Azoarcus sp. KH32C: one gene and its partners. The protein of the gene in region 1 binds, or shares a complex with, the protein of each later gene. Links are inferred from orthologs where the notes say so. Each region holds a gene or a part of one and is shown in the gene's direction. Other genes may lie near its edges. The genes, in order: holA, dnaX and holB.

Evidence for each region.
Region 2: the proteins of holA (region 1) and dnaX are in contact, whole or in part, in a cryo-EM structure (PDB 8GIZ), measured with the Escherichia coli proteins. The link is inferred for Azoarcus sp. KH32C from one-to-one orthologs.
Region 3: the proteins of holA (region 1) and holB are in contact, whole or in part, in a cryo-EM structure (PDB 8GIZ), measured with the Escherichia coli proteins. The link is inferred for Azoarcus sp. KH32C from one-to-one orthologs.

The regions. Positions count from the first base shown.
Region 1 is NC_020516.1:1,392,337-1,401,628, reverse strand. What follows is about bases 2,292-5,178. They hold holA (DNA polymerase III subunit delta), read left to right. Parts: upstream 2,292-3,174; coding sequence 3,175-4,182; downstream 4,183-5,178. Other genes in these bases: AZKH_RS06255 (glutamate-5-semialdehyde dehydrogenase), read left to right, coding at 4,296-5,178; lptE (LPS assembly lipoprotein LptE), read left to right, coding at 2,669-3,178; leuS (leucine--tRNA ligase), read left to right, coding at 2,292-2,657. In the rest of the region: more of leuS, read left to right, coding at 36-2,291; more of AZKH_RS06255, read left to right, coding at 5,179-5,573; AZKH_RS06250 (chalcone isomerase family protein), read left to right, coding at 5,598-6,191; AZKH_RS27610 (methylated-DNA--[protein]-cysteine S-methyltransferase), read left to right, coding at 6,226-6,693; site-specific tyrosine recombinase XerD, read left to right, coding at 6,690-7,607; ybaK (Cys-tRNA(Pro) deacylase), read left to right, coding at 7,660-8,148; AZKH_RS06230 (H-NS family nucleoid-associated regulatory protein), read left to right, coding at 8,321-8,692; AZKH_RS06225 (dihydroneopterin aldolase), read right to left, coding at 8,725-9,102; glycerol-3-phosphate 1-O-acyltransferase PlsY, read left to right, coding at 9,144-9,292. UniProt on the Escherichia coli protein: Part of the beta sliding clamp loading complex, which hydrolyzes ATP to load the beta clamp onto primed DNA to form the DNA replication pre-initiation complex.
Region 2 is NC_020516.1:926,414-935,688, forward strand. Bases 2,528-5,397 are described here. They hold dnaX (DNA polymerase III subunit gamma/tau), read left to right. Parts: upstream 2,528-2,915; coding sequence 2,916-4,880; downstream 4,881-5,397. Other genes in these bases: AZKH_RS04210 (patatin-like phospholipase family protein), read left to right, coding at 2,528-2,844; AZKH_RS04220 (YbaB/EbfC family nucleoid-associated protein), read left to right, coding at 4,905-5,228; recR (recombination mediator RecR), read left to right, coding at 5,233-5,397. Also shown: AZKH_RS04205 (AMP-binding protein), read left to right, coding at 1-335; more of AZKH_RS04210, read left to right, coding at 604-2,527; more of recR, read left to right, coding at 5,398-5,829; petA (ubiquinol-cytochrome c reductase iron-sulfur subunit), read left to right, coding at 6,016-6,609; AZKH_RS04235 (cytochrome bc complex cytochrome b subunit), read left to right, coding at 6,613-7,881; AZKH_RS04240 (cytochrome c1), read left to right, coding at 7,878-8,630; AZKH_RS04245 (glutathione S-transferase N-terminal domain-containing protein), read left to right, coding at 8,724-9,275. UniProt on the Escherichia coli protein: Part of the beta sliding clamp loading complex, which hydrolyzes ATP to load the beta clamp onto primed DNA to form the DNA replication pre-initiation complex.
Region 3 is NC_020516.1:3,236,903-3,246,307, reverse strand. The notes cover bases 1,994-4,993. They hold holB (DNA polymerase III subunit delta'), read left to right. Parts: upstream 1,994-2,962; coding sequence 2,963-4,024; downstream 4,025-4,993. Other genes in these bases: AZKH_RS14255 (TatD family hydrolase), read left to right, coding at 4,394-4,993; AZKH_RS14260 (PilZ domain-containing protein), read left to right, coding at 4,021-4,386; tmk (dTMP kinase), read left to right, coding at 2,340-2,966; mltG (endolytic transglycosylase MltG), read left to right, coding at 1,994-2,343. Also shown: AZKH_RS14285 (DUF4936 family protein), read right to left, coding at 1-194; AZKH_RS14280 (folate-binding protein YgfZ), read right to left, coding at 191-1,228; more of mltG, read left to right, coding at 1,363-1,993; more of AZKH_RS14255, read left to right, coding at 4,994-5,167; AZKH_RS14250 (ankyrin repeat domain-containing protein), read left to right, coding at 5,151-5,816; AZKH_RS14245 (histone deacetylase), read right to left, coding at 5,779-6,729; AZKH_RS14240 (M20 aminoacylase family protein), read left to right, coding at 6,879-8,048; AZKH_RS14235 (ABC transporter permease), read left to right, coding at 8,094-9,405. UniProt on the Escherichia coli protein: Part of the beta sliding clamp loading complex, which hydrolyzes ATP to load the beta clamp onto primed DNA to form the DNA replication pre-initiation complex.

The DNA.
Region 1 (9,292 bases):
ATACTTGCGCGTTTTCCACGCCTTTAGCCCCTCCCATGCAGGACAAATACACCCCCGCGACGGTAGAAGCCGCTGCCCAACAGCACTGGGAAAGCACCCAGGCGTTCCGTGTCACCGAGGACGCGAACAAGCCCAAGTACTACTGCCTGAGCATGTTCCCCTACCCCTCGGGCAAGCTGCACATGGGCCACGTGCGCAACTACACCATCGGTGACGTGCTCGCCCGCTATCACCGCATGCGCGGCTACAACGTCCTGCAACCCATGGGCTGGGACGCGTTCGGCATGCCGGCGGAAAACGCCGCGATCCAGAACAACGTGCCGCCGGCGAAGTGGACCTACGCCAACATCGACTACATGAAGGGCCAGCTGAAGCGCCTGGGCTTCGCGATCGACTGGTCGCGCGAGCTCGCGACCTGCAAGCCCGACTACTACCGCTGGGAACAGTGGCTCTTTACGCGCCTGTACAAGAAAGGCCTGGTCTACAAGCGCCTCGGCACCGTCAACTGGGACCCGGTCGACGAGACCGTGCTTGCCAACGAGCAGGTCATCGATGGCCGCGGCTGGCGCAGCGGCGCTGTGGTCGAAAAACGCGAAATACCGATGTACTACATGAAGATCACCGCCTACGCGGATGAGCTTCTCGACGCGCTTGACGGCCTGCCGGGCTGGCCTGAGCAGGTCAAGCTGATGCAGAAGAACTGGATCGGCCGCTCCGAAGGCGTCGAAATCCATTTCCCCTACGACCTGTCGACGGTCGGCAGCTCAGGCGTGCTGAAGGTCTTCACGACCCGCGCCGACACCCTGCTGGGCGCGACCTACGTCGCCGTCGCGGCCGAGCATCCGCTTGCGCTGCAAGCCGCGAAGAACAATCCGGAACTCGCCGCCTTCGTCGACGAATGCCGCCACGGCGGTATCGCCGAAGCCGATCTTGCGACGATCGAGAAGAAGGGCATGCCGACCGGCCTGCGCGTCGTGCATCCGATCACCGGCGAATATCTCCCGGTGTGGGTCGCCAACTACGTGCTGATGGGCTACGGCGAAGGTGCGGTGATGGCCGTCCCCGCCCACGACGAACGCGACTTCGCCTTCGCAACCAAGTACCAACTGCCGATCCAGATGGTCGTGCGCTCGACCCGCGACGCTTATTCGGAAACCGCCGCCCCGTGGCAGGACGCCTACGCTGAACCCGGTCGCCTCGTGAATTCGCGCAAGTACGACGGCCTGCACTTTCAGGACGCCGTCGATGCGATCTCGGCCGACCTGCAGGCCACCGGCCTCGGCATGAAGCGCACCCAGTACCGCCTGCGCGATTGGGGCATCTCGCGCCAGCGCTACTGGGGTTGCCCGATCCCGATGATCCACTGCGACGACTGCGGCGACGTCCCCGTGCCGGACGAGCAACTGCCGGTCGTGCTGCCCGAGAACGTCGAAGTCACCGGCCGCGGTTCGCCGCTGGCCAAGATGCCCGAGTTCTACCAGTGCTCCTGCCCGAGCTGTGGCAAGCCGGCACGGCGCGAAACCGACACGATGGACACCTTCGTCGAGTCGTCCTGGTACTTCCTGCGCTACGCCTGCACCGACAATGCCACTGCGATGGTCGATTCGCGCGTCAATTACTGGGCGCCGGTCGACCAGTACATCGGCGGCATCGAACATGCGATCCTGCACCTCCTCTACTCGCGCTTTTTCACCCGTGCGATGCGCGACGAAGGCATGGTCAACGTCTCCGAGCCCTTCACCAACCTGCTGACGCAGGGCATGGTGGTCGCCGACACCTACTACCGCGAAGCCGACAACGGCAAGAAGGATTGGATCAACCCGGCCGACGTCCAGGTCGAGCGTGATGACAAGGGCCGTCCCGTCGGCGCGAAGCTCACTGCCGACGGCCAGCCCGTCGTCATCGGCGGCACCGAAAAGATGTCGAAGTCGAAGAACAACGGCGTCGACCCACAGGCGCTCGTCGAGCGTTACGGCGCCGACACGGCCCGCCTCTTCATCATCTTCGCCGCACCGCCCGATCAACAGCTCGAATGGTCGGATTCCGGCGTCGAAGGCGCGTACCGCTTCCTGCGCCGCGTGTGGTCCTTCGGCCACGCTTTCGCAACCGAATACAAGGCGGCTCTGCCCGCCAGCCGCAGCCTGGCTTCCGCCAAGCTGCCGGAAAGCCTGGCCGCCGTGCGTCGCGAAATCCACACCTGTCTCAAGCAGGCCAACTACGACTTCGGCAAGCATCAGTTCAACACCGTCGTTTCGGCGGCGATGAAGATCCTCAACGCCCTCGAAAAGGCCGCGCGCGACGATGCCGCGGCCCACGCGGAAGTTGTCGAAGAGGGTCTGTCGATCCTGCTGCGCCTGCTCGCACCGATCACGCCACACGTCGCGCATGCGCTATGGAGCGAGTGTGGTTTCGCCGGCGACCTGCTGCAGGCCGCCTGGCCGGAGCCGTCGGAGAGCGCGCTCAAGCAGGACGAGATCGAACTCGTCGTGCAGGTGAACGGCAAGCTCCGCGGCAGCGTGAAGGTCGCCGCCGACGCGCCGACCTCGCAGATCGAAGCCCTCGCGCTGGCCTCGGAAGCCGCCGTGAAATTCATGGAAGGCAAGCCGCCGCGCAAGGTCGTGGTCGTGCCGGGCCGGCTCGTCAATATCGTCGTCTGAGGAAGCTCCGGATGTCCCACAGCCGTTCGCGTCGCCGCACGCTCGCTGCACTCGCCGCCCTCGCGACAGCCGGAGCGCTCTCCGGCTGCGGCTTCCAGCTGCGCGGCCCACGGCCGCTGGCGTTTTCGAGCATCTACTTAGGTGTAAGCACCCAGAGTGACCTGGGTGCGGCGTTGCGGCGCCGGATTCGCGCCAGCGGCAGCACCAGCGTCGAAGACGATCCGGCAAGAGCCGACGTGCGTCTCGAAATCCTGCGCAACGAACGCCACCGCGACATCCTGACGCTGACCGGCGCCGGCAAGGTCCGCGAGTATGAACTGACCTACTCGATCGCCTTCCGGCTCGTCGACCGCTCCGGCGCGGAGCGAATTGCCCCAACGGTCATCACCGCGAAACGCGAATACAATTTCGACGACTCGCAGGTGCTGGCGAAGGAACAGGAAGAGGCGCTGCTATACAACGACATGCAGGGCGACCTGGTCGAGCAGTTGGTGCGGCGCCTGGCCGCCGTCAAGTCGTGATCCTGCGCCCGGACCAGCTGCCAGGAATCCTCGAGAAACCGCTCGCCCCGCTCTACCTGCTGCATGGCAACGAGCCGCTCCTGGTGCTCGAAGCCGCGGACCTCATACGTGCCGCGGCTCGTCGCCAGGGTTACACGGAGCGGGAAACGCTGGTTGTCGGACAAGGCTTCAAGTGGGATGCACTGAATGCCGCCGCCGGCAATTTTTCGCTGTTCGGCGGTTCGAAGCTAATCGACCTCCGCATCCCCAACGGAAAACCCGGACGGGACGGCGGCGACGCGCTGCAACGCCACGCACGCAACGCGACCGACGGCGTCGTCACACTGATCACACTACCGGAACTCGACTGGGCGGCCCGCAAGGCGGCTTGGTTCACGGCGCTATCCGAAGCCGGGATTGCAGTCGAACTCAATGCCCCTGAACGCGAACGCTTGCCGGAATGGATCGGCGCACGACTCGCGCGTCAGAAGCAGAGCGCGGCGCCCGAAGCGCTCGCCTTCATCGCCGATCACGTCGAAGGCAACCTGCTCGCCGCACACCAGGAAATTCTCAAACTCGGACTGTTGCACGAGGAAGGCAGGCTGAGCCTTGAGGACGTGCAGGACGCGGTGCTGAACGTCGCGCGCTACGACATCGACAAACTCCGTCACGCCGTCCTCGAGGGGGACCCGTCGCGCTGCGTTCGACTGCTCGAAGGCCTACAAGGCGAAGGCGCCGCGCCGCCACTGGTGCTGTGGGCGCTCGCCAACGAAATCCGCACCCTCGCCTCACTCAGCACAGGTGTCGCGGCCGGCCAACAACTGACAGCGCTGATGAAGGCGGAGCGGATCTTCGACGAACGGCGCCGCCAGGCCATCCAGCGCGCGCTGCCGCGACTTCAGCCTGCGGCCCTGCGCGCGGCCCTGCTGCACGCGGCAAAGATCGATCGCATCATCAAAGGACTTACCGCCGGCGACGTCTGGGACGAGTTCCAGCAACTCGCCTTGCGCCTCTCGCGACGCTGACCGCTGCCGTAGCGACGCGTCACAGCTTCGCGCCATCCCTTCCGCACTGCCCACTGGCCGCGAAGGCACGTTCGATGTTTTAATCGTCTTTTGATTCGCAACACCGAACGCTCATGGATATCCAGGAATACATGCAGACCTTGGGCCGCCAGGCCCGCGCCGCGTCGCGCCAACTGGCGGCGGCATCGACCGCCGACAAGAACCGCGCGTTGCTCGCGATGGCTGCTGCGATCCGCGAGCGCAGCGCCGAACTTCTGGCCGCCAACGCCCGCGACCTCGAAGAAGCCCGTGCTGCCGGACTCGAACCGGCGATGATCGACCGCCTGACCCTCAGCGCGACGGGCATCGAAGCGATGGCCGCCGGCCTCGAACAGATCGCCGCCCTGCCCGATCCGGTCGGCGAAATCACGGACGTCAAGCGCCGTCCATCCGGCATCGAAGTCGGCAAGATGCGCGTACCGCTCGGCGTCATCGGCATCATCTACGAGGCCCGCCCGAACGTGACGGCCGATGCGGCAGCGCTCTGCCTCAAGTCCGGCAACGCCGCGATCCTGCGCGGAGGCAAGGAAGCCCTGCACTGCAACCAGGCGATCGCGGCCTGCGTCCGGAGCGGCCTCGCAGCCGCGGGCCTGCCCGAAGCCGCCGTGCAGGTCGTGGACACCACCGACCGCGCCGCCGTCGGCCATCTGATCACGATGCCCGAGTACGTTGACGTGATCGTCCCGCGTGGCGGCAAGGGCCTGATCGAACGCATCTCGCGCGAAGCGCGCGTGCCGGTCATCAAGCACCTGGACGGCAACTGCCACGTCTACGTCGAAACCCAGGCCGATCCGGACAAGATCACTCCGATCGTCGAAAACGCCAAGACACAACGCTACGGCACCTGCAATACCGCCGAGTCGCTCTTGATCGACCGTGCCGTCGCCAAACGCTTCCTGCCCGAGATCGGACGCATGCTGGCGGCCAAGCACGTCGAAATGCGCTGCTGCCCGGAATCGCTCGCGATTCTGCGCGAAGCGGGAGTCGATGCCGATCGCCTCGTCGCCGCCACGGAGCAGGACTGGCATGAGGAATACCTCGCCCCGATCATCGCCGTCAAAGTCGTCGCCGGCATCGACGAGGCGATTTCGCACATCAATGCCTACAGTTCGGGTCACACGGAAGCCATCATCACCGAGAATCACTCCCGCGCGATGCGCTTCCTGCGCGAAGTCGATTCGGCCTCGGTCATGGTCAACGCCTCGACCCGCTTCGCCGACGGCTTCGAATACGGTCTCGGAGCCGAAATCGGCATCTCGACCGACAAGATCCATGCGCGCGGCCCGGTCGGCCTAGAAGGGCTGACGAGCCAGAAGTGGATCGTGTTCGGCAATGGCGAAGTGCGGCGCTGAACGCACGACCAACCGGGGGACAAGATGGGGATCCTGAACGGCCTGCGGCGATCGGTCGCACTCCTTTTCCTGGTTTTCTGGGCCTGCGGCGCGCAAGCGACCACCGACGTGGCGGGCATCGGTTTCGACGACGCGACAACCGTCGCAGGCCAATCGCTCGCCCTGAACGGCGCAGGACTTCGGACCCGAATGGTCTTCAAGGTCTATGCGATCGGCCTTTATCTGCCGCAACGCGCCGGCAACCTTGCCGCAATCCTCTCTGCGCCTGGAGCGAAACGAATCCGCCTCGTGACGCTGCGCGATCTGGATGCCGAGCAGTTCGTCGGGGGCTTGCTGGAAGGCCTGAAGAAGAACCATACGCCGCAAGAATTGGCTTCGCTCCAGCCCTCGATCGACGCATTCCGCAATATCATGCTGTCGCTGAAGGAGACCCCAAAAGGCACCCAGGTCCTGCTCGACTCGATTCCCGGCAGCGGCACGCGGCTGACTGTCGGCGGCACGCGTCGCGGCGACGACATCCCCAACGAAGGCTTCTATCCGGCCCTGCTCCGCATCTGGCTCGGCGAACACCCCGCCGACGACGAACTCAAGCAAGCCCTATTGGGCAAGGGCAGCTGAGGCTCGCTTGATCGCCACCCGCCGTCCACCTTCGATGACCGAATTCGCCGCAGTCATCGAATTGCCCTTCGGACATTTCGGCATTCGCACCGCCGAGGACCGCGTGCAGGAACTCGTCTTTCTTCCGCCCGACGCGACCCCCAAGTCTCCCGACAATCTTCTGGCCGAGCGCGCCGCGCATCAAATCGCGCTCTGGATCGAAGATCCGGACCGCCCCTTCGACCTGCCGCTCGTCGAACGCGGCACGGCTTTCCAGCGCCGCGTATGGGCGGCCATCACAGCAATCCCGCGAGGCCGACAGCGCCGTTACGGCAGCATCGCCGCGGAACTCGGCAGCGCCGCACGCGCCGTCGGGCAGGCCTGCGGCGCCAATCCCTTTCCGCTGGTGGTTCCCTGCCACCGTGTCGTCGCCGCAGGAAGCCTCGGCGGCTTCGCGAACGCCACGGACGGCTACCTCATCAGCGCGAAACGCTGGCTGCTCGAATTCGAAGCACGGTCGTGAGCAGCACGGAAAGCCGACTTCCGGCCGAGACCCTTGCCGAGCTCGATGCCTTCAACGACGCAATGTGGCTCGAGCACGGCCTGTCGAAGAACACACTCGCGAGCTACCGCAGCGATCTCGCGCTATTTGCGCATTGGCTGCAGCGCCGCGGCGGCACCCTTAGCCAAGCCGACGCCGCCGACCTGATGGCCTATCTGGCCGAATTCAGTCTTGCCGCCCGTCCCACCAGCCAGCGACGACTCCTATCGTCATGGCGCCGTTATTTTCATTATCTCCTCGCTCAAGGGCGCATCGACACCGATCCCACCGCTCTGCTGGATCCACCGATGCGCACCGAGCGTTTCCCGAAAACCCTGACCGAAAGACAAGTTGAAAGCCTCCTCGCGGCTCCCGACCTCGACACCCCGACCGGCCTGCGCGACCGCAGCATGATCGAGGTCATGTACGCCAGCGGATTGCGCGTATCGGAACTCGTCGAACTCAAGATCTTTTCGGTCAGCATCAACGACGGACTGGTCAGGATAATGGGAAAAGGAAACAAGGAGCGGCTCGTCCCGCTCGGAGAAGAGGCGGTCGACTGGCTTCGACGCTATATTCAGGAAGCGCGTCCGATATTGCTTGCTCGCCGCAGTTGCGACGAAGTCTTCGTCACGCGGCGAGGCTCCGGCATGAGCCGCCAGATGTTCTGGCGCATCATCAAACAATACGCGCTCGTCGCCGGGATTCCCACGGACCGCATTTCGCCCCATACCTTGCGCCATGCCTTCGCAACCCATCTGCTGAATCATGGCGCCGACCTGCGAGTCGTGCAGATGCTCCTCGGACACGCGGACATTTCCACGACCCAGGTCTATACGCACATCGCGCGCGAACGACTCAAGTCCCTGCACGAAATTCATCATCCCCGCGCTTGAGGCCGCCGCATTGCCGTCGCATAATCCGCAGGATCGACCGCGGATTACTCCCATGAGCAAAATGCAACAACATGCGCCCGAAACTCCGGCGACGCGATTTCTCAAGCAACATCACATCGCTTTTTCTACCCATCTTTACGAATACGAGCCTCACGGGGGAACGAGCGTTTCGTCGCGCGAACTAAATGTTTCGGAACACTCCGTTATCAAGACGCTGATAATGGAAGATGAAAACGGCGAACCGCTTGTTGTGCTGATGCATGGCGACCACAAGGTGTCGACGAAGGAACTTGCGCGCCAGACCGGACGCAAACGCATCGAGCCTTGCGCCCCCGAGGTGGCCAATCGTCATTCCGGCTATCTCGTCGGAGGCACCTCTCCTTTCGGACTGCGCAAGCGCATGCCGATTCTCATGGAAAAAACCATTCTCGACCTGCCGCTCATCTACATCAACGGCGGCAGGCGCGGCTTCCTCATCGGCATTCACCCGCATGATGTGATCCGAATTCTCCAGCCGCAACTCGTGGAGGTCGCGATTTGATTCGTGACTTTATGCCCTGATTAATCCCCGGAATTGCGAAAAAGATTTTAACCGCCGAATTTTGCTGGCAGAATATCCGAAGCCAATCATGGATCAGAGCGCATCCCGACACCGGGACCGATCCGAATTGACACCGATCTCGCAATAACCACATGTACAAACGGGGATAAAAATGGAAATCGCCAAACTGTCGCTGACCGAATTGCGTCGTCTTCAATCGAAGATCGAGACCGAAATTCGGCGCCGCAGCGACGCTACGCGTCGCGACCTGCTCAAGAAGATGCAGAAGATGGCGGCCGATGAAGGTCTATCCCTGAGCGACCTGCTGCCTAATGCCGCAACCGAAGAAAAGGCAGCTCCGGCCAAGGCCAAAGCCAAGGGCAAAGCCGCCAGCAAGAAGACCGGCACGGTTCCGGTCAAGTACCGCAATCCGGCCAACCCGTCGATCGGCTGGAGCGGCCGTGGCCGCAAGCCCCAGTGGGTAATCGACTGGCTGGGGCAAAACAAGCCCTTGGCCGATCTCGAAGCGAAAGCGGAAGCTTGATCCGGGCGCCATGCGCCCGACATCCCGAGCTTTCAGCTCGCCGTCGCGGGAGGAGAAACCCCCTCCTTCCCGCGCTGAATGAATACGCCCACGCGGCGCACTCCTTTCATCACGCCGATCTTGGCAATCCGGATCTTCACCCACGGCGCGCCGAAATCGTCGAGCAGCAGCTTGACGACGAATTCCCCGAGCGTTTCGATAAGATTGAAATGCTGCTCGGCCAGCTCCTTGCGTATCCGCTCGATCACTTCCGCATAGTTGATGGTATCGGCAATATCGTCGTGCTCGGCGGCGGAATCGGGAACACCGAAGGTCAGGTTCAGCTCGACCGTCTGCGGCGCAGCCTTCTCGCGCGGATAGATTCCTATCCACGCCTGCACTCGCAGCTCCTCAATGAAAATAAAGTCCATGGCGGTTCCTGATTAGAATCGCGGCAATTCTAGGTGAAAACATGACCCTGCTGCCTCTCTTACTCGCCGGCTACCTTCTCGGCTCGATCCCGTTTGCGATTGTCTCAAGCCGTTTGTTCGGCTTGGCAGACCCGCGCAAGTACGGATCCGGCAATCCGGGCGCCACCAATGTACTGCGCAGTGGCAACAA
Region 2 (9,275 bases), 470 kb from region 1 along the record:
AGCTCGAATCGGTGCTGATCGAGCATCCGGCGGTCGCCGAAGCCGCCGTCGTGCCGAGCCCGGACCCGGTGCGCCTCGCAGTGCCCAAGGCCTACGTGATCCTCGCCGCCGGCTTCGAGCCGTCGCGCGAACTCGCGAAGGACATCTTCGCCTTCACGCGCGACAAGCTCGCGCCCTACAAGCGCATCCGCCGCCTCGAATTCTCCGACCTGCCGAAGACCATCTCCGGCAAGATCCGCCGCGTCGAGCTGCGGAAGAGCGAGGAGGGCAAGGACGCCAGCGTGCGCGGCGCGCTGGAATTCTTCGAGGAAGACTTCCCCGAGCTGAAGGGCTGATCGTAAGTAATTGCGCACCGCATCACGCGGAGCGTGCAGCGGCCGGATAAGCTGATACAATGCCGGCCGTGGCGGGTCTCCCCGCATTGCAGCGTGGTGAACCTGGTCAGGGCCGGAAGGCAGCAGCCACAGCCGCTCCCTGCAAGTGCCGGGGGCCAGGCTCGCCACCCTCGAACATCGAACGGGCGCCTCGGAAACGGGGCGCCCGTTTCATTTTGTGCCTCTTCGCGGATTTGCGTTACGCACCTCCTATGGTCGATACGGTATCTTGGGCGCTTTTCCGTCGCGCCTGTCGCCAATCCCCTTGAAGCTTCGCCTCTTTTTCCTCTTGCTGCTGTCACTGGCCTGCGCCCCGGTCTATCCGCAGGTGCCGGATCGCACGAAGGGCGTCGCGCTGGTGCTCTCCGGCGGGGGCGCGCGCGGCGTTGCCCACGTCGGCGTGCTCAAGGTCCTCGAAGACATGCGCATCCCCGTCGACTGTATCGTCGGCACCTCGATGGGCGCGATCGTCGGTGGCGCCTATGCGTCCGGCATGTCGCTACCGGGCATGGTGCGCGAGATCAACGCCGTCGACTGGGGAAACATGTTCTCCAACAACGTCCCGCGCGAGGACCAGCCCTTCCGCGACAAGCAGGACGCCGCCCGCAACCGCTCGGCTATCGTCATGGGCTACGGCGACGGTCGCCTGCTGCTGCCGCAAAGCGCCATCTCCGGCCAGGCGATGGACCGCTTCCTCAACCGCCTCGCCGGTGGAGCCGAGGTGTTGCCCAGCTTCGACTCGCTGTCGCTGCCCTTTCGCGCCGTCGCCACAGACCTCGAATCCGGCGCCGAAGTCCTGCTCGACAAGGGGCCGCTGTGGCGGGCGATGCGCGCCAGCATGGCCGTGCCCGGCGTCTTCCTGCCGATCGAGAACGACGACCGCCTGCTTGTCGATGGCGGGCTCGTGATGAACCTTCCCGTCGACGACGGGCGCCGCCTCTGTGGCGGCCGCGTGATCGCCGTAAATCTCGGTACGCCGCCGCAATTGCGTGACCGCCTGCTGACCGCCACCGACATCGTGCTGCAGGCGATCAACCTCGCACTGGAGCAAAACGTGCGGCAGCAGATCGAGCGCCTCGGGCCCGACGACGCGCTGATCCAGGTCGAACTCGGCGACATCACCTCGCGCGACTTCGACCGCGCCCTCGAAACCGTTCCCTACGGCACGATCGCCGCGCTGAAACAAAGCGCGTCGCTCGCGCGCTTTTCCGTCGATGCCGAAACCTATGCGAAATGGCAGGCGCAGCGCCAGCAACGGCGCAAGCAGCCGGCGCCGGTGGTCGAATCGATCGCGATCGAGGGCCTCAAGGTCGTGCCTCAGCGTCTGTTCGGCGCGACGCTATCGCAGAAACTCGGCGAGCCGCTGGATACCTCCAGGCTCGAAACCGACATCGGGCAGATCTATTCCCGCGGCGACTTCGACCGCCTGCGCTACAGCGTGCTGCGCGATGGGCCGCGTGCGACCGTGCAGATCGAAGCCGACGAAAAGGCCTCCGGCCCGAACCTGTTGCGTTTCGGCGGCGGCGTCGCAGCCGATTTCGAAGGCGAATCCACGGTCGGCGTCTACGCCGGCTTCTCGCGCCGCTGGCTCAACACGCGCGGTGCGCGCTGGGATGTCGATATGCAGCTCGGCAACACGAACCGCATCCGCTCCGAGCTCTACCAGCCGCTCGATCTCGACAGCGGCTGGTTCGTCGCGCCGTCCGTTGAACTTTTCAACCGCGTGCTGCCCATCTTCGTCGATGGCCGCAAACTCTCCGAGAACAAGGAGCGCGGCGGCGTGCTGGGGCTCGATCTCGGCTACGAGATGGGCATGTGGGGCGAGCTGCGGGCCGGCTGGCGGCGCGGCGATCGCAAGTCCGAAGTCGTCTCGGGCCCGGTGCTCTATCCCGAGCGCACTGTCGCCGACGGCTCGCTGCAGGTCAGCGCCGTCATCGACCGTCTCGACAGCCCCTTCTTTCCGCGCCACGGCTACGCCGCCCGCCTGCGCGGCGAACTGCACGACCCTTCCTTCGGCGACGATCACCACTATCTCTTCACCGAGCTCGACGGCGACGGGGCGATGTCTCTCGGCGCCAACGTCCTGCGCCTGCACGGTTTCTTCACCGGCAGCCCTGACCGTGATCTGCCGGAAGTCGGCCGCACCCAGCTGGGCGGGCCCTTCCGCCTGACCGGCTACCGCTACGGCGAAATCGCCGGCGACCAGGTCGCACTCGCCAGCGCCGCCTACTACCGTCTCATCACCCGCCTGCCGGATTCGGTCGGTCGCGGCGTCTATGCCGGTGCGACCGCCGAATGGGCTGACGTGCGCAACTACGGCGCCTCGCTGACGCCGAACCCCGGGCGGCGGCGCGCGATGTCGCTCTTCCTTGGCGCCGACACCGTGCTCGGCCCCTTGTATCTCGGCGCCAGTTACCTGCCCGAGCTGGGTGAGATGCGCTACTACCTGCAGATCGGTCAGCCACAATAGCGGCGAGGCCGAAGTGACCGGTGCAGACGAATTCATCCGGGCAGCCGGGGGCGCTCTGCTAGAATCCCGCCATGAGTTATCAGGTTCTCGCGCGCAAGTGGCGGCCCAGGAGCTTTGCCACGCTGGTCGGTCAGGAGCACGTCGTACGGGCGCTCAGTCATGCGCTTGCGACGGGCCGTCTGCATCACGCCTGGCTATTCACCGGGACTCGCGGGGTCGGCAAGACCACGATCTCGCGCATCCTCGCCAAGGCGCTCAACTGCGAGACCGGCATCACCGCCGAACCCTGCGGCAAATGCTCCGCATGCACCGCCATCGACGCCGACCGCTTCCCCGACTACGTCGAGATGGACGCGGCCTCGAACCGCGGCGTCGAGGACATGGCGGCACTGCTCGACAAGGCCGTCTACGCGCCGGTGCAAGGCCGCTACAAGGTCTACATGATCGACGAAGTGCATATGCTCACCGGGCATGCCTTCAACGCCATGCTGAAGACCCTCGAAGAGCCGCCCGAGCACGTCAAATTCATCCTCGCGACGACCGATCCGCAGAAGATCCCGGTCACCGTCCTGTCACGCTGCCTGCAGTTCAACCTCAAGCAGATGCCGCAGGGCCACATCGTCGATCACCTGTCGCGCATCCTCCAGGCCGAAGACGTTCCGTTCGAGGCATCGGCGCTGCGTCATCTCGCCAAGGCGGCGTGCGGCTCGATGCGCGACGCGCTGTCGCTCCTGGACCAAGCCATCGCCCACGGTTCCGGCAAGGTCGAGGAAGAGCAGGTCACGCACATGCTCGGCACGGTCGGCGACGACCACCTGTATGCCGTCCTCGACGCGCTCGCCGCCGGCGACGTCACCGCCTTGCTCGCGGTCGCCGACCGCATGGAAACGCGCAGCCTCTCCTTCGACGCCGCCTTGCAGGCCCTCGCGTCGCTGTTCAATCGCGTCGCCCTCGCGCAATTCGCGCCGGCTGCGATCGGCGACGATGCCGAACGCCAGCGTCTCGCGCCCTATACCGAAGCCTTCGACCCGGAATTCCTGCAGCTCGCCTATCAGATCGCGATTCACGGCCGCGACGAGCTGCCGCTCGCGCCTGACGAGTACGCCGGCTTCACGATGACGCTGCTGCGCCTGCATGCCTTCCGCCCCGAACAGCCCCCGGCGCTGGGAAGTCCCGCCGCGGCCGGTGGTGGCGGGAGCGCAGCCCGTGGCCCGGTCCCCGCCCGTCCTGCACCCGCGGCTCAACGCCCCGAGCCCGCGCCTGTCGTTCCGGCCGCGCCGGCCCAGAATCGCAGTGAGGCCGCTCCGGCACCGCGTCGGGCGGAAGTCGAGCCGGCCCCGTCTGCCCCATCGGCGCCCGCCGCCGGACGAGCCGAGGCGCGCAGCGAACCCGCCTCGTCGATCCCGCCGTGGGAAGACCTGCCCCCTGAGGCCCAATTCGGCCATGCTGCCGCCGCACAGTCGCGCCCGGCCCCGGTTGCCGCTGCTCCGGCGGCCATCGTCGCCGAAACCGTCGCCCCGGCTGCACGGATCATCGAGCCGGCGCCGCAGTCTGCTCCGGCGAGCGCTCCGCAGGCTCCGATCGAGTCGCCGCCCGCGAGCGAAGGGACTACTCCCGCCGGCGCGGCGAGTCCCGACGCCCTGGCGGGCCTCGCGGCCGGGCAATGGCACGACACCCTGCGCGCATTGGGGCTGGGCGGCATGGTGCGCGAATTCTCCCAGCACTGCGAATGGCTGGGATTCGTCGACGGCGTGCTCGAGCTGCGTCTTTCCGAGGCGCACCGGCACCTGTTGAGCATGAACCCCGGCCTCGTCGACCGGCTGCAGGATATCCTCGTCGCCCATTGCGGGCAGCCGCTGAAGCTGCGCGTGCAGGTTGGCGCCATTGCCGGCGAAACCCCCGCCCAGCGCGACGAGGCCGAGCGGCGCGTGCGCCACGCCGAGGCGGTCGCGGCGCTCGAGCGCGATCCTTTCGTACGCGAACTGATTGAACGATTCGATGCAACCCTCGTGGAAGCGTCGGTCAAACCTCTCTAAGCCAATTTTTTTGGAGATCTGACCATGATGAAGGGCGGAATCGCTGGCCTGATGAAGCAGGCCCAGCAGATGCAGGAAAACATGAAGAAGATGCAGGACCAGCTCGGCAGCATCGAAGTCGAAGGACAATCGGGCGCCGGCATGGTCAAGGTGCAAATGACATGCAAATACGACGTTCGTCGTGTCAGCATCGACCCGTCCGTGATGGACGACAAGGAGATGCTCGAGGACCTCGTCGCCGCGGCCGTGAACGACGCCGTGCGCCGCGTCGAGACGACGACCCAGGAGAAGATGGCCGGCTTCACCTCGGGCCTCAACCTGCCGCCCGGAATGAAGCTGCCCTTCTGATCCGATGTCATCTCCTTCCAGCCTCGACGAACTGATCGAGGCCTTGCGCGTGCTGCCCGGGGTGGGGCCCAAATCCGCCCAGCGGATGGCCTACCACCTCCTGCAGCGCGACCAGCGCGGGGCGCAACGCCTCGCGCAGGTGCTGGGCCACGCGCTCGAAGTGCTGCGCCATTGCGAGCGTTGCAATACCTTCACTGAAGATGCCGTGTGCCAGCGTTGCGCCAGTCCGCAGCGCGACCCGTCTCTGCTGTGCGTCGTCGAGATGCCGGCCGACCTCGCGATGGTCGAGCAGACGCACGCCTACAACGGCCTCTACTACGTCCTGATGGGGCGCCTGTCGCCCCTCGATGGCATCGGTCCGCGCGAACTGCGCCTCGACAAGCTGCTGGCGCGAGCCACCGACAGCGCCGTGCGTGAAGTGATCCTCGCGACCAACTTCACCAACGAGGGCGAAGCCACCGCCCACGTGATCGCCGAGGCGCTCGCCGCCCGCGGCATCAAGGTCAGTCGCTTGTCGCGCGGAGTGCCCGTGGGCGGCGAGCTCGAGCACACCGACGCCGGCACCATCGCCCAGGCCCTCGTGGAGCGTCGCGCCTTGTAACAGTCGCGCTGTTGCGCTGCGCAAAAAATGATGCCGAATACCGCTTTCGGCTGATATCTCCTGTGCGCCAAAGCCCTGAATTAAGGGCGTTTAATGATCCCGCCCTTTTTATGTTGCGGGTTTCTTGCTAGACTTCCGCGGTTTTTTTGTATCCGGAAACGGGTTTCTTTTTCAGGGATGAGGCTCATGAGCGTGGATCAGAAGATGGACAGTGGCCGCCGGCAACTGCTTGTCGCGACGTCGGCCGCCGGTGGCGTGGCTGCGGTGGCGACGGCAGTGCCGTTTGTTGCCAGTCTGACGCCGTCCGAGCGTGCAAAAGCTGCTGGAGCGCCGGTCGAGGCGGATATCAGCAAGCTGGCGCCCGGCGAAATGATGACGGTGGAGTGGCGTGGCAAGCCGGTGTGGATTCTGCGCCGGACCCCCGAGATGCTGGCTACGCTTGACCAGACCGAGGCCGCCGTGAGCGACCCGGAGTCCAACAAGGACATGCAGCCCGAGTACGCGAAGAACAAGGCTCGTTCGATCAACCCCGAATACCTCGTCGCCGTCGGTATCTGCACCCACCTGGGCTGCTCGCCGAGCGAGAAGTTCAAGATGGGTGCCGAAAGCGGCATGGGCGACGACTGGCACGGTGGCTTCCTGTGCCCCTGTCACGGCTCCCGTTTCGACCTCGCGGGTCGCGTCTACAAGAGCATGCCGGCTCCGGACAACCTCCAGGTGCCGCCGCACAAGTTCCTCACGGCAACCACGATCCTCATCGGTGACGACTCAAAGGCCTAAGCGATGACTACGAAATCACAACAACTGCTGAACTGGGTCGATGAGCGGTTCCCGCTGACGTCGACCTGGAAGGCGCATCTGTCCGAGTACTATGCGCCGAAGAACTTCAACTTCTGGTACTTCTTCGGCTCGCTGGCGTTGCTGGTGCTGGTGATCCAGATCGTGACCGGCATCTTCCTGGTCATGCACTACAAGCCGGACGCCTCCGTGAACGCATCGGGCATCCCCGTCGCCTTCGCCAGCGTCGAGTACATCATGCGCGAAGTCCCGGGCGGCTGGCTGATCCGCTACCTGCACTCGACCGGCGCGTCGGCCTTCTTCATCGTCGTCTACCTGCACATGTTCCGCGGTCTGCTCTACGGTTCCTACCGCAAGCCGCGCGAACTGATCTGGATCTTCGGCACCCTGATCTTCCTCGCGCTGATGGCCGAAGCCTTCATGGGCTACCTGCTGCCGTGGGGCCAGATGTCGTTCTGGGGCGCACAGGTCATCGTTAACCTGTTCTCGGCGATCCCGGTCATCGGTCCGGACCTGTCGCTCGTGATCCGCGGCGACTTCGTCGTGTCGGATGCGACGCTGAACCGCTTCTTCTCCTTCCACGTCATTGCCGTGCCGCTGGTGCTGATCGGCCTGGTGCTCGCGCACATCGTCGCGCTGCACGAAGTCGGCTCGAACAACCCGGATGGCGTCGAGATCAAGAAGAAGAAGGACGCGAACGGCATTCCGCTCGATGGCATCCCCTTCCACCCGTACTACACGGTGAAGGACATCGTCGGCGTGGTCGGCTTCCTGATCTTCTTCTCGGCGATCGTGTTCTTCGCGCCTGAAGGCGGCGGCTACTTCCTCGAGTACAACAACTTCATCCCGGCCGACCCGCTGAAGACCCCGCCGCACATCGCGCCGGTCTGGTACTTCACGCCGTTCTACTCGGTGCTGCGCGCCATCACCTACCCGCTGTTCGGCATCGACGCCAAGTTCTGGGGCGTGGTCGGCATGGGCGCGGCGGTGGTCGTGATCGCCTTCCTGCCGTGGCTCGACCGCAGCCCGGTCAAGTCGATCCGCTACAAGGGCGGTCTCTTCAAGGGCATCCTGGCGGTGTTCCTGGTCGCGTTCTTCACGCTGGGCTACCTTGGCGTGCTGCCCCCGACCCCCGGCCGTACGATCGTCGCGCAGATCTGCTCGGTGATCTACTTCGGCTTCTTCCTGCTGATGCCGTGGTACAGCAAACTGGACAAGTGCCAACCCGAACCGGATAGGGTGACTTTCAAATGAGTAATCGTGTGATCAAGACTCTGAAGCGTCTGGCCGCTGCCGCGCTGTTCGCGCCGGCACTGGCGCTGGCCTCGGGTGGCACGCTGCACCTGGACAAGGCGCCGGTGAGCAAGGATCCGGCCTCGCTGCAAGCGGGTGCCAAGACCTTCATCAACTACTGCATGAACTGCCACAGCGCGAGCTTCATGCGCTACAACTCGCTGACCCAGATCGGGCTGTCCGAGCAGGAGATCCGCGACAACCTGATGTTCACGGGCGAGCGTGTCGGCGACCTGATGAAGATCTCGGCCAACCCGAAGGATCAGAAGGCCTGGTTCGGCGCGACCCCGCCCGACCTGACCCTGATCGCGCGTCAGCGCGCTTCGGAATTCGGCAGCGGTGCCGACTGGCTGTACACCTACCTGCGCGAGTTCTACCGCGATCCGGCTCGTCCGACCGGCTGGAACAACGTCGTGTTCCCGAACGTCGGCATGCCGCACATCCTGTGGGAACTGCAGGGTGAGCAGGTCGCCAAGGTTTCGGAGCACGAAGGCGTGAAGTCGATCGAGCTCGAACTGGCCAAGCCGGGCAAGCTGTCGGTCCAGGAGTACGACAAGACCGTCGCCGACCTGGTCTCCTTCCTCGTCTGGATGGGCGAACCGGTTGCCGAGAAGCGTAAGTCGATCGGCGTGATCGTGCTGATCTTCCTGGCGGGTCTCTTCGGCCTGAGCTTCGCGCTGAAGAAGAACTACTGGAAGGACATCCACTGAGCGTCGGCGCGAACTAATTCGCTGCTTTGACCTCTGACGCACCACGCGACACCGCGTGGTGCGCTTTGTTTTTGTATCGGGAGCTGCAAGACCATGATGAACCTATATTCCGGCACGACCGATCCGTTCAGTCATCGCTGCCGGATCGTGCTCTACGAAAAGGGGATGGACTTCGAGGTGATCGATGTCGATCTCTACAACAAGCCCGAAGATATCGCCGTCATCAATCCGTACAACCGCGTGCCGGTGCTGGTCGATCGCGACCTCGTGCTGTACGAGTCCAACATCATCAACGAGTACATCGACGAGCGCTTTCCGCATCCGCAGCTGATGCCGCCCGACCCGATCATGCGCGCGCGTGCCCGCCAGCTGCTGCACACCTTCGAGCACGAGCTGTTCTCGCACATCGAGGTGCTCGAGAAGAACCAGAAGGGCGTCGTCGACAAGAGCCGCGCTCACGTGCGCGACCAGCTGGTCCAGCTCTCGCCGATCTTCACCAAGCAGAAGTTCATGCTTGGCGACGACTTCTCGATGCTCGATGTGGCGATCGCGCCGCTGCTGTGGCGCCTGGAGCACTACGGCATCGAGCTGCCGAAGGCCGCCGCGAACCTGATGAAGTACGCGGAACGTATTTTCAGCCGTCAG
Region 3 (9,405 bases), 1.8 Mb from region 1 along the record:
CGCACGTCTTCGTAGATTTCCATCCACGTCACGTCTTCGCCGTAGCGCTCCAGCAGGCGCCCCCGGACGCCGGTGCGCTGCGCCAGCGCCGCCTGCATCGCGCGTACCGTCGCGTGAGCATCCTCGCGCTCGGCACTCTCGCGGACGCGGTAGTAGATGTAGTAGCTGACCGGAACGGACAATTCGGTGCTCATTGCTCGGGCAGCGCGTAGGGAAGGTCAAGGAAGGTCAGGCGCGGCCCCGTGAGCGTACCGAGGTGTGCTTCGCCGGCCGCCGCGCTGCTCGATTGCAGCACCGCCAACGCCTCATAGCCGCCGTCGGCTGCCGGCACGACGTTCACCAGCTTGCCCGCGGACTGATCGCCGAAGTCGGGGGCGAACACGTCGGCGCCCGGTTGCGGTGCCGTGTCGGTCGCGACGTGCACCCGGTACATGCGCTTCTTCAGCTTCCCGAGGTACTGCATGCGGGCGACGATTTCCTGGCCCGGATAGCATCCCTTGTTGAAGCTCACACCGCCGATGAGATCGAAGTTCAGCATCTGTGCGACGAATTCTTCCTGAACGGAGGCCGTGATCATCGGGACTCCGGCGCGGACCATAGCCGCCTGCCAGGCCGCCGTCCCCGCCTTGCGCGCGCCGCCGGCGACGAGCTCGCCGAACACTGCAGGCGCCGCGGCCGCCGGAACCGCGAGGATCAGGCTGTTTTCGTTCAGCCGGATGCAGCGGACGTCGCCGGAGGCGCTCTGCTTCATCGGCGCAAGCGGCACCGCATAGCCGGCCCCGGTGGCAATCGACGCCGCGTCCGGGCCGCTCAGCCCGATGAGCACGGTGTCCGCGCCCGCATCGGTCAGTTTCGCCTTGCTGCGCAGGATGTACATCGACAGCTTCTTCAGCAGCATCGGCTGAATGTCGGCCGAGGTCGCGATCATCCGCCCATCGCTGTCCTTCCACAGCAGCAGGCTCGCGATCATCCGGCCTTTCGGCGAATTGAAGCTCGACCACTGGGCGTCTTCGGCCCCGAGCTTCTTCACGTCGTTCGACAGCAGGTTGTGCAGCAGCGTCACCGAATCCTCGCCGGTGGCGCGGATCAGGCCCAGATGCGCGAGGGGGACCACCACGGTGCCGTCGGCAGCGGCGCGGACTTCGGCTTCGGGAGCCTCGAAGCGGACGCCCGTATCGACGATGGTCGCGCCCGTTTGCACGAGGAAGTCGTTCCAGGGAGTGTTCATGTCTCTTTGTCGGGAGGGTGGAAAGGGGATGAAGTATTATAGGGCCCCCCGGACGCCCCAACATTCCTCCGGCGCGCATTGGCGCGCCTTAGCGCCTGATTTTCACTTTGCTGACCCGATCCCTGATTCTCCGTTTGACGCTCGCTGTCGTGCTGGCGGTCGCTGCGGTCACCTCGATTGCATGGTGGTATGCCCAGCGGCCGCTCAAGCTGGCCCAACCCGTCATTGATTTCACCGTGCAACGCGGCTTCACGATGCGCCAGGCTGCCACCACCATCGCTGCCGCGGGCATCGATGTCAGTCCCCGCATGCTCTATTGGCTGGCCCGCGCCACCGGCAAGGGCGACAAGATTCTCGCCGGCAGCTACGAAGTGCACCAGGGCGTCACGCCGTGGCTGCTGATCCTCAAGATATCCAGCGGCGACGTGTCGCAGGGCGAAGCGCGCTTGCAGGAGGGCTGGACCTTCCGCCAGGTGCGACTGGCGCTCGAATCGAACCCGGATCTGCTGCACGACACCGTCGGGTTGTCGGAAGCCGACATCCTGCAGGCCATTGGTGCCAGCGAATTCCATCTCGAAGGCCTGTTCTTCCCCGACACCTACCTGTTCGACAAGCAATCGAGCACGATCGCCGTCCTCAAGCGCGCCTACGTGCGCATGCAACGGCAACTCGCCGAGGCCTGGGAGTCGCGCGAACCGCAGCTGCCGCTCGCCTCGCCGTACGAAGCCCTGATCCTTGCATCGATCGTCGAGAAGGAAACGGGGCGGCCGGAGGATCGCGGTCTCGTCGCCTCGGTCTTTATCAATCGTCTGCGTGCCGGCATGAAACTGCAGACCGATCCGACCGTGGCCTACGGCTACGGCGAAGCGCTGGATGGACGCCTGCGCAAGTGGCACCTCGAAACCGACCATCCCTATAACACCTACACCAGGACCGGCCTTCCGCCGACGCCGATCGCGATGCCCGGGCGCGAAGCCCTCAACGCGGCCGTGCGTCCGACACAGACCGATTTCCTGTACTTCGTCTCGCGCGGCGACGGCAGCAGCGAGTTCTCCAGGAACCTCGACGAACACAACAAGGCCGTCAGCCGTTATCAGCGGGGGCCAGGAAGTTGAACCAGAAACGCGGACGATTCATCACCTTCGAAGGCATCGACGGAGCCGGCAAGAGCAGTCAGATCGCCGCCGTCGTCGCGCTGCTCGAAGCGCAAGGCCTGAAGGTCGTGCAGACGCGTGAACCCGGCGGAACGCCGCTCGGCGAGCGCTTGCGCCAACTGCTGCTGCACGAGCCGATGAACCTCGAAACCGAAGCCCTGCTGATGTTCGCCGCGCGCCGCGAGCATCTTGCCGCCCGCATCGAGCCGGCGCTGGCCGCCGGCGAATGGGTCGTATCGGATCGTTTCAGCGATGCAACCTACGCGTACCAGGTCGGCGGCCGAGGGCTGGATCCGGAAAAGTTTTCGGCGTTGGAAAAATGGGTCCACCCCGACCTCCAGCCCGACCTGACACTGATCTTCGATCTCGCCCCGGAAATCGCCGCGGGACGCGTCGCGGGCACCGGTGTCGATCCCGATCGCTTCGAACGCGAGCAACGCGACTTCTTCGAACGCGTGCGGGCCGCCTACCTGGAACGCGCGCGGCAAGCCCCCGAACGGATCGTCGTCGTCGCCGCCGATCGGGCGCCCGACGAGATCCGCGCCGAGGTCTGTCGCATCGTCACGGAGCGCTGGTTCCGATGATGCTCCCGTGGCTGACCGAAAGCTGGTCGCGCCTGGTCGGCCTCGGCGATCGGCTGCCGCACGCGCTGCTCTTCGTCGGCCCCCCGGGGCTCGGCAAGCGCGCGCTCGCCGACGCGCTCGCCGCCCGTCTGCTGTGCGCCTCGCCCGGTGTCGATGGCCATGCGTGCGGCCACTGTGCGCAGTGCCAGTTGCGCCTTTCGGGCAACCATCCCGACCTGCTGCCCGTCGTGCCCGAGGCCGACGCGGCGGGCGCCGATGGCGAGGGCGGGGAGGGGAGTGAGACCGCGGGCAGCGCCAGCGAAAAGAAAAAGTCCACGCAGATCGTCATCGAGCAGATCCGCGACCTGCAGGAGACGCTCTCCGTCACCGGGCACCAGGGTAGCCGCCGCGTGATCATCGTCGATCCCGCCGAGGCGATGAACGCCTATACCGCCAACGCCTTGCTGAAACTGCTCGAGGAGCCGCCCGCCGGCTGCGTCTTCCTGCTCGTTTCGTCGGCGCCCCGTCGGCTGCTGCCGACGATTCGTAGCCGCTGCCAGCAATGGAGCTTTTCCCGCCCGGGCGAGCACGAGCTGAAGGAATGGCTGGCCAAACAGGAAGCCATCGACGGCGAACTGCTGGCGCTGGTCGGCGGCATGCCGCTTGCGGCCCAGCGTCTGGTACAGAACGGGGCGGGCGCGATGCACAAGCGCTTCGTCAAGGAAATCGCTCAGATCCCGGCGACCGACCCGCTCAAGCTGGCCGGCCAGTGGGAGAGCTGGCTGAAGTCGAAGGAAGCGTTGGCTGCCGGATTCGGCATGGTGCAGCTCGTGGAGTGGCTGCAGCGCTGGGTGACCGATCTCGCGAGCCTGCGGCTCGGTGGCCGGGTGCGTTATTTCCCGGGCGAGGAAGGGACGCTCGCCGCGCTTGCTCAGCGCACCAGCATCGCCGCAGCGACGAACTGTTACAATGAAGTCTCCCGGATTCGCCGGGTATCGCAGCATCCGCTCAACGCCAGGCTGATGCTCGAGGATATGTTGCTGCGCTATGCACGCGCCCTGACCGGATCCCGCCGATGAGCGAAGCCCCCAAGCCGAGCGTCGCACGCCCGAGCGTGCTGTCGCTGAACATCAACTCGAAGTCCGCGCTCTATGCGGCCTACATGCCGTTCCTCGCCAACGGCGGCATCTTCGTGCCGACGCCACGCGTGCATACGCTCGGCGACGAAGTCTTTATGCTGCTACAGTTGATGGACGACCCGACCAAGCATCCCGTCGCCGCGACTGTCGTGTGGGTCACGCCGCACGGTGCGCAGGGCGGGCGGACGCAAGGCATCGGCGTGCACTTCAGCTCTGATGAATCCGGCAAGGCGCTGCGGCATCGCATCGAACAGATCCTTGCCGGTCACCTCGGCTCCAATCGTCCCACGCATACCCTCTGATTGACCGATGTTCGTAGATTCGCACTGCCATCTGGACTTTCCGGATCTCGCCGCGCGCGAGGACGCCGTTCTCGCCGCGATGGCGGCCAAGCGCGTCGGCCACGCCTTGTGCGTGGCCGTGAAGCTGGAAGACTTCCCGCGCGTGCTTGCGCTCGCCGAGCGGCACCCGAATCTCTCGGCTTCCGTCGGTGTGCATCCCGACAACGACGGCGTCGAGGAGCCTGACGTCGAGCGCCTGCTGGCGCTTGCCGAACACCCGAAGATCGTCGCGATCGGCGAGACAGGGCTCGACTACTACTGGCAGAAGGACGCGCCGGAATGGCAGCGCGAGCGCTTTCGCACCCATATCCGGGCGGCTCGCGCCTGCGGCAAACCCCTGATCGTCCACACGCGCTCGGCCGCCGAGGACACGCTGCGCGTGATGCGCGAGGAAGGTGCCGGCGAGGCGGGTGGTGTAATGCATTGCTTCACCGAGTCGCGTGAAGTCGCGGAGGCGGCCCTCGACCTCGGCTTCTACATCTCCTTCTCCGGAATCGTCACGTTCAAGAGCGCGCGTGACCTCAAGGAGGTCGCCCGCTTCGTGCCGCTTGACCGCCTGCTGATCGAGACGGACTCACCCTACCTCGCACCTGTGCCGCATCGGGGCAAGACCAACGAGCCCGCCTGGGTCGTCCACGTCGCCGAGGAAATCGCCCGTCTGCGCAACGAGTCGCTCGACCGTATCGAGGCCGTTACCACCGAAAACTTCTTCCGCCTTTTCCGCCATGCCCAAGCACACTGATCTGCTGCGCCGCTTCCTGGTTTCCACCGTGTTCGCGGCGACGCTCGGCGCCGCTGCGGCCCATGCCGGCAGCTACGAGGACGGCCTCAGCTCCGCCCGATTGGGCGACACGTCGCAACTCGTTGATCTCCTCAACCGCGGCCTGGACCCCGACACCGTCGACCCTCAGGGGAATTCCCTGCTGATGCTTGCCGCCCGCGAGGGCCAGACGAAGACCGTTGCGGCCCTGCTGAAATATCGGCCCAAAGTCTCGTTGCGCAATGGAGCCGGCGATTCGGCGCTGATGCTTGCGGTGCTGAAGGGTGAGACCCCCGTCGTCGACCTCCTGCTCGACGCCGGCGCCCCGGTCAATAACGACGGGTGGAACGCGCTGATATACGCCGCCTTCGAAGGCCGCCTGGAACTCGTCGAGCGCCTGCTGGCACGCGGCGCGGACGTCAATCTGCTCGCGCCGAACAAGTCGAACGCACTGATGCTCGCTGCCCGGAACGGTCACATCGACGTCGTGCGGCGTCTGCTGAAGACGGACGTGAACCTCGATCAGGAAAACGACGCAGGATTCACCGCCGAAAGCTGGGCCATGGCGAACGCCAACACCGACATCGCCGATCTCATCCGGGCCGAGCGCAAGCGCCGCGCTGCGCAATAAGCGACGGCACAAAATCGCGCGACAAACGCGCGGCGGTCACGACCGTCGTGAAATGCACCGATACCGTGTCGTCGATATCGGCCGCGTAACCTCCAGCCATCGCCACGGCGACCGGTATGCCGCGACCGAAGCACCGCCCGAGTACGAGTTGGTCGCGCGCCGCGAGGCCGTCGAAGGTCAAGGCGAGACGACCCAGTCGATCCCCTTCGAAGGGGTCCGCACCGGCCAGATAGATCACGAGATCCGGCTCGAAGCGCGAAAACAGGTCGGACAAAGCATCGTTCAAGGCCGCGAGATAGGCGCTGTCGCCGGTGCCGTCCGGCAGTTCGACGTCGAGATCCGACACCGCCTTGCGGAAGGGGAAATTCTTGGCGCCATGGAGGCTCAAGGTGAACAGATCCCGGCGCCCCGCGAGGATCGTCGCCGTTCCGTCCCCCTGATGGACGTCGCAGTCGACGACCGCCACCTTGCGCGCAAGCCCCTCCGCCTGCATCGCCAGCGCGGCGATCGCCGCGTCGTTGAACACGCAGAAGCCCGAACCGAAGTCCCGGTGCGCGTGATGCGTGCCGCCGGCGAGATTCGCCGAGCATCCCTCGGTGAGGGCACGCCGGCAGGCCGCGAGCGTCGCACCGGCGGACCGTCGCGAGCGTTCGATCATCTGCGGCGTCCAGGGAAACCCGATGCGCCGCTGCTCGGCCGGTTCGAGCCTTCCGCTCGCGGCGCGTGACAGGTATCCCGCATCGTGGGCCCGTAGGATTTCGGTGTCGCTCGCGGCGGTCGGAACGATGAAATCCGATTCGCCGAAATGCCCCGAAGCGGCCAGGCGTGCGCGCAGGCGCGAATATTTCTCCATCGGAAACCGATGCCCCGGCGGCAGCGGCAGCACGAAGTGGTCGGCGTAGAAGAGTTTCACTTCAAGGTGTCCGGTCCATGCAATGGCGGAATGGTCCACGAATTCCCCGTGCCGCGGCAAGAACGATCGAAGCGGATTCGACGGGCGTTGCAGGGCCGTTTAAACTGAAACGTCCCACGCACGAAGAATCGCTGGAACAGGTGAAAGACATGAGCATCCATGACACGATCCGCCGGTGTCACCCCCGACTCATCGAAATCCGCCGCGACATCCACGCCCATCCTGAACTCGCGTTCGCCGAGCATCGCACGGCCGAACTCGTCGCTGCCCATCTCGAAGGACTCGGCCTCGAAGTGCATCGCGGCGTCGGCGGTACCGGCGTCGTCGGAACGCTGCGATCCGGACGCGGCCTGCGCGCGATCGGGCTACGCGCCGACATGGACGCCTTGCCGATCCATGAACGCAACGAATTCGCACACAAGTCGCGCCGCCAGGGATGCATGCATGCCTGCGGGCACGACGGGCACACGACGATGCTGCTCGGAGCGGCTGAAGTGCTCGCCGCTCACCCGGATTTCGACGGCACCGTGCATTTCGTTTTCCAGCCGGCCGAGGAAGGCGAGGGCGGTGCCGACGCGATGGTCAACGACGGTCTGTTCGATCGTTTCCCGATGGAGTCGATCTTCGGCCTGCACAACTGGCCCGGATTGCCCTCAGGGCAGTTTGCCGTGCATCCCGGCGCAGTGATGGCGAGTGCGGACCGCTTCGACATCGAGATCCGGGGCCATGGCGCACACGCCGCGATGCCGCACCTCGGGACGGATTCCATCGTCGCGGGCGCCGCGCTCGTGCAGGCGATCCAATCTATCGTCAGTCGCACGCTCGATCCGACCGATTCGGCGGTCGTCTCGGTGACCCAGTTCCACGCCGGGGAGGCCTACAACGTGATCCCCGATCGCGCCCAACTCTGCGGCACGGTGCGTGCCTTCAGCGAGGCCGTTCAGGAGCGCGTCGAGGCCTCGCTGCAGCGCCTGTGCGAGGGCGTGGCCGCTGCGCACGGTGTCGAGATCGTCCTCACATATCGCCGCGGTTACCCTCCGACGATCAACACGGCCGACGAAGCGGCCGTGTGTGCGGAAGTCGCCGGTGCATTGGCGGGCGGAGCGGGCGTCGTGACCAACGCACGCCCGAGCATGGGCGCCGAGGATTTCGCCTTCTATCTGCGTCACAAGCCCGGCTGCTATGTCTGGCTCGGCAACGGTCCGGGCGAGGGCGGCTGCACGCTGCACAATCCGCATTACGATTTCAACGACGAGGTAATTCCGGTCGGCGTTGCATACTGGGTCGAGCTCGCGCGCCGAATCCTGAGACGCGCCTGACGCCCGCAGACTGAACCTTCTTCTTCGCAAGGCGTCGATCCGCTCATGAATACACTGCGGCTTGCCTTGCGGATGATGGTGCGCGACCTGCGCGCCGGGGAACTCCATCTGCTCGGGCTGGCGATCGTCGTTGCGGTCGCCGCGCTGACCAGCGTCGGCTTTCTCGGCGATCGCGTCTCCCGCGCCCTCGATCGCGAAGCGAACCAGCTATTGGGCGGCGACCTGTTGCTGCGGGCGGATCATCCATGGAGCGGCGAGATCACGACGGAAGCGCGGCGGCGTGATCTGGGAATGGTCGGCAGCATTCTCTTCACGAGCATGGTAAGCAGCGATTCAGGTGCCCAGCTCGCCGCCGTGAAGGTCGTCGAGAGCGGCTACCCCTTGCGCGGAAGCGTCCGCATCGCCAGCGGACCGAACCAGCCCGATATCGTCGCCGGACGTGTTCCCGAGCGTGGCGAAGTGTGGCTCGACGAGCGTCTCCTCTCGGGACTGGGCGTCTCGGTCGGCGATCGGGTCGGGCTCGGGGAGCTCGAGTTTCGAGTCGGCGGGATGGTCACCTTCGAGTCCGACCGGGGCGCGAACTTCTTCAGCCTGCTGCCCCGTGCGATGTTCAATGCGGCCGACCTTCCAGCCAGCGGCCTGCTGGTCGAAGGCAGCCGGGCCACGTGGCGCCTGCACCTCGCCGGGAGTCCCGATGCCATCGCGGGATTCGAGGCCTGGGCAAAGGGGCACCTTGGCCGGGGTGAGGCGATCGAGACCATCGACAACGCCCGCCCGGAAGTGCGCACTGCGCTCGATCAGGCCCAGCGCTTTCTCCGTCTCGCTGCGCTCCTCGCCGTGATCCTCGCGGCCGTCGCGGTGGGCCTCTCCGCCCGTCGATTCATGCGCCGGCACCTCGACGCATGTGCCGTCATGCGCTGTCTCGGCGCGCGACAGCGCCAGGTCATGGCCATCGTTCTGGGCGAATTCGTGTTGTTCGGTCTTGCCGCAGCCGTCCTGGGAACGCTAATCGGTTGGGCTGTCCACCAGGGACTTGTCAGCCTGGCGTTGAAGTCGATCGTCGGCGAGTTGCCCGCCCCGTCGTTTCGCCCGCTCCTCTACGGACTTTCGATCGCTCTGGTATTGCTGACCGGTTTTGTCTTCCCGCAAGTTCTGCGTCTTCGACACGTCCCGACGCTGCGCGTCCTGCGTCGCGAAATCGTGCCGCTGGAGGCTCGTAGCGCTGCGGCCTGGCTCGTCGGCGGGGCCTCCCTGGTTGCGGTCATCTTCTGGATGGCAGGGGAGTTCCGGTTGGGGGCCCTGGTTTCCGGTGGCTTCGCGCTGGCGCTCGGCCTTTTCTCCGCGATTGCGTGGGGCC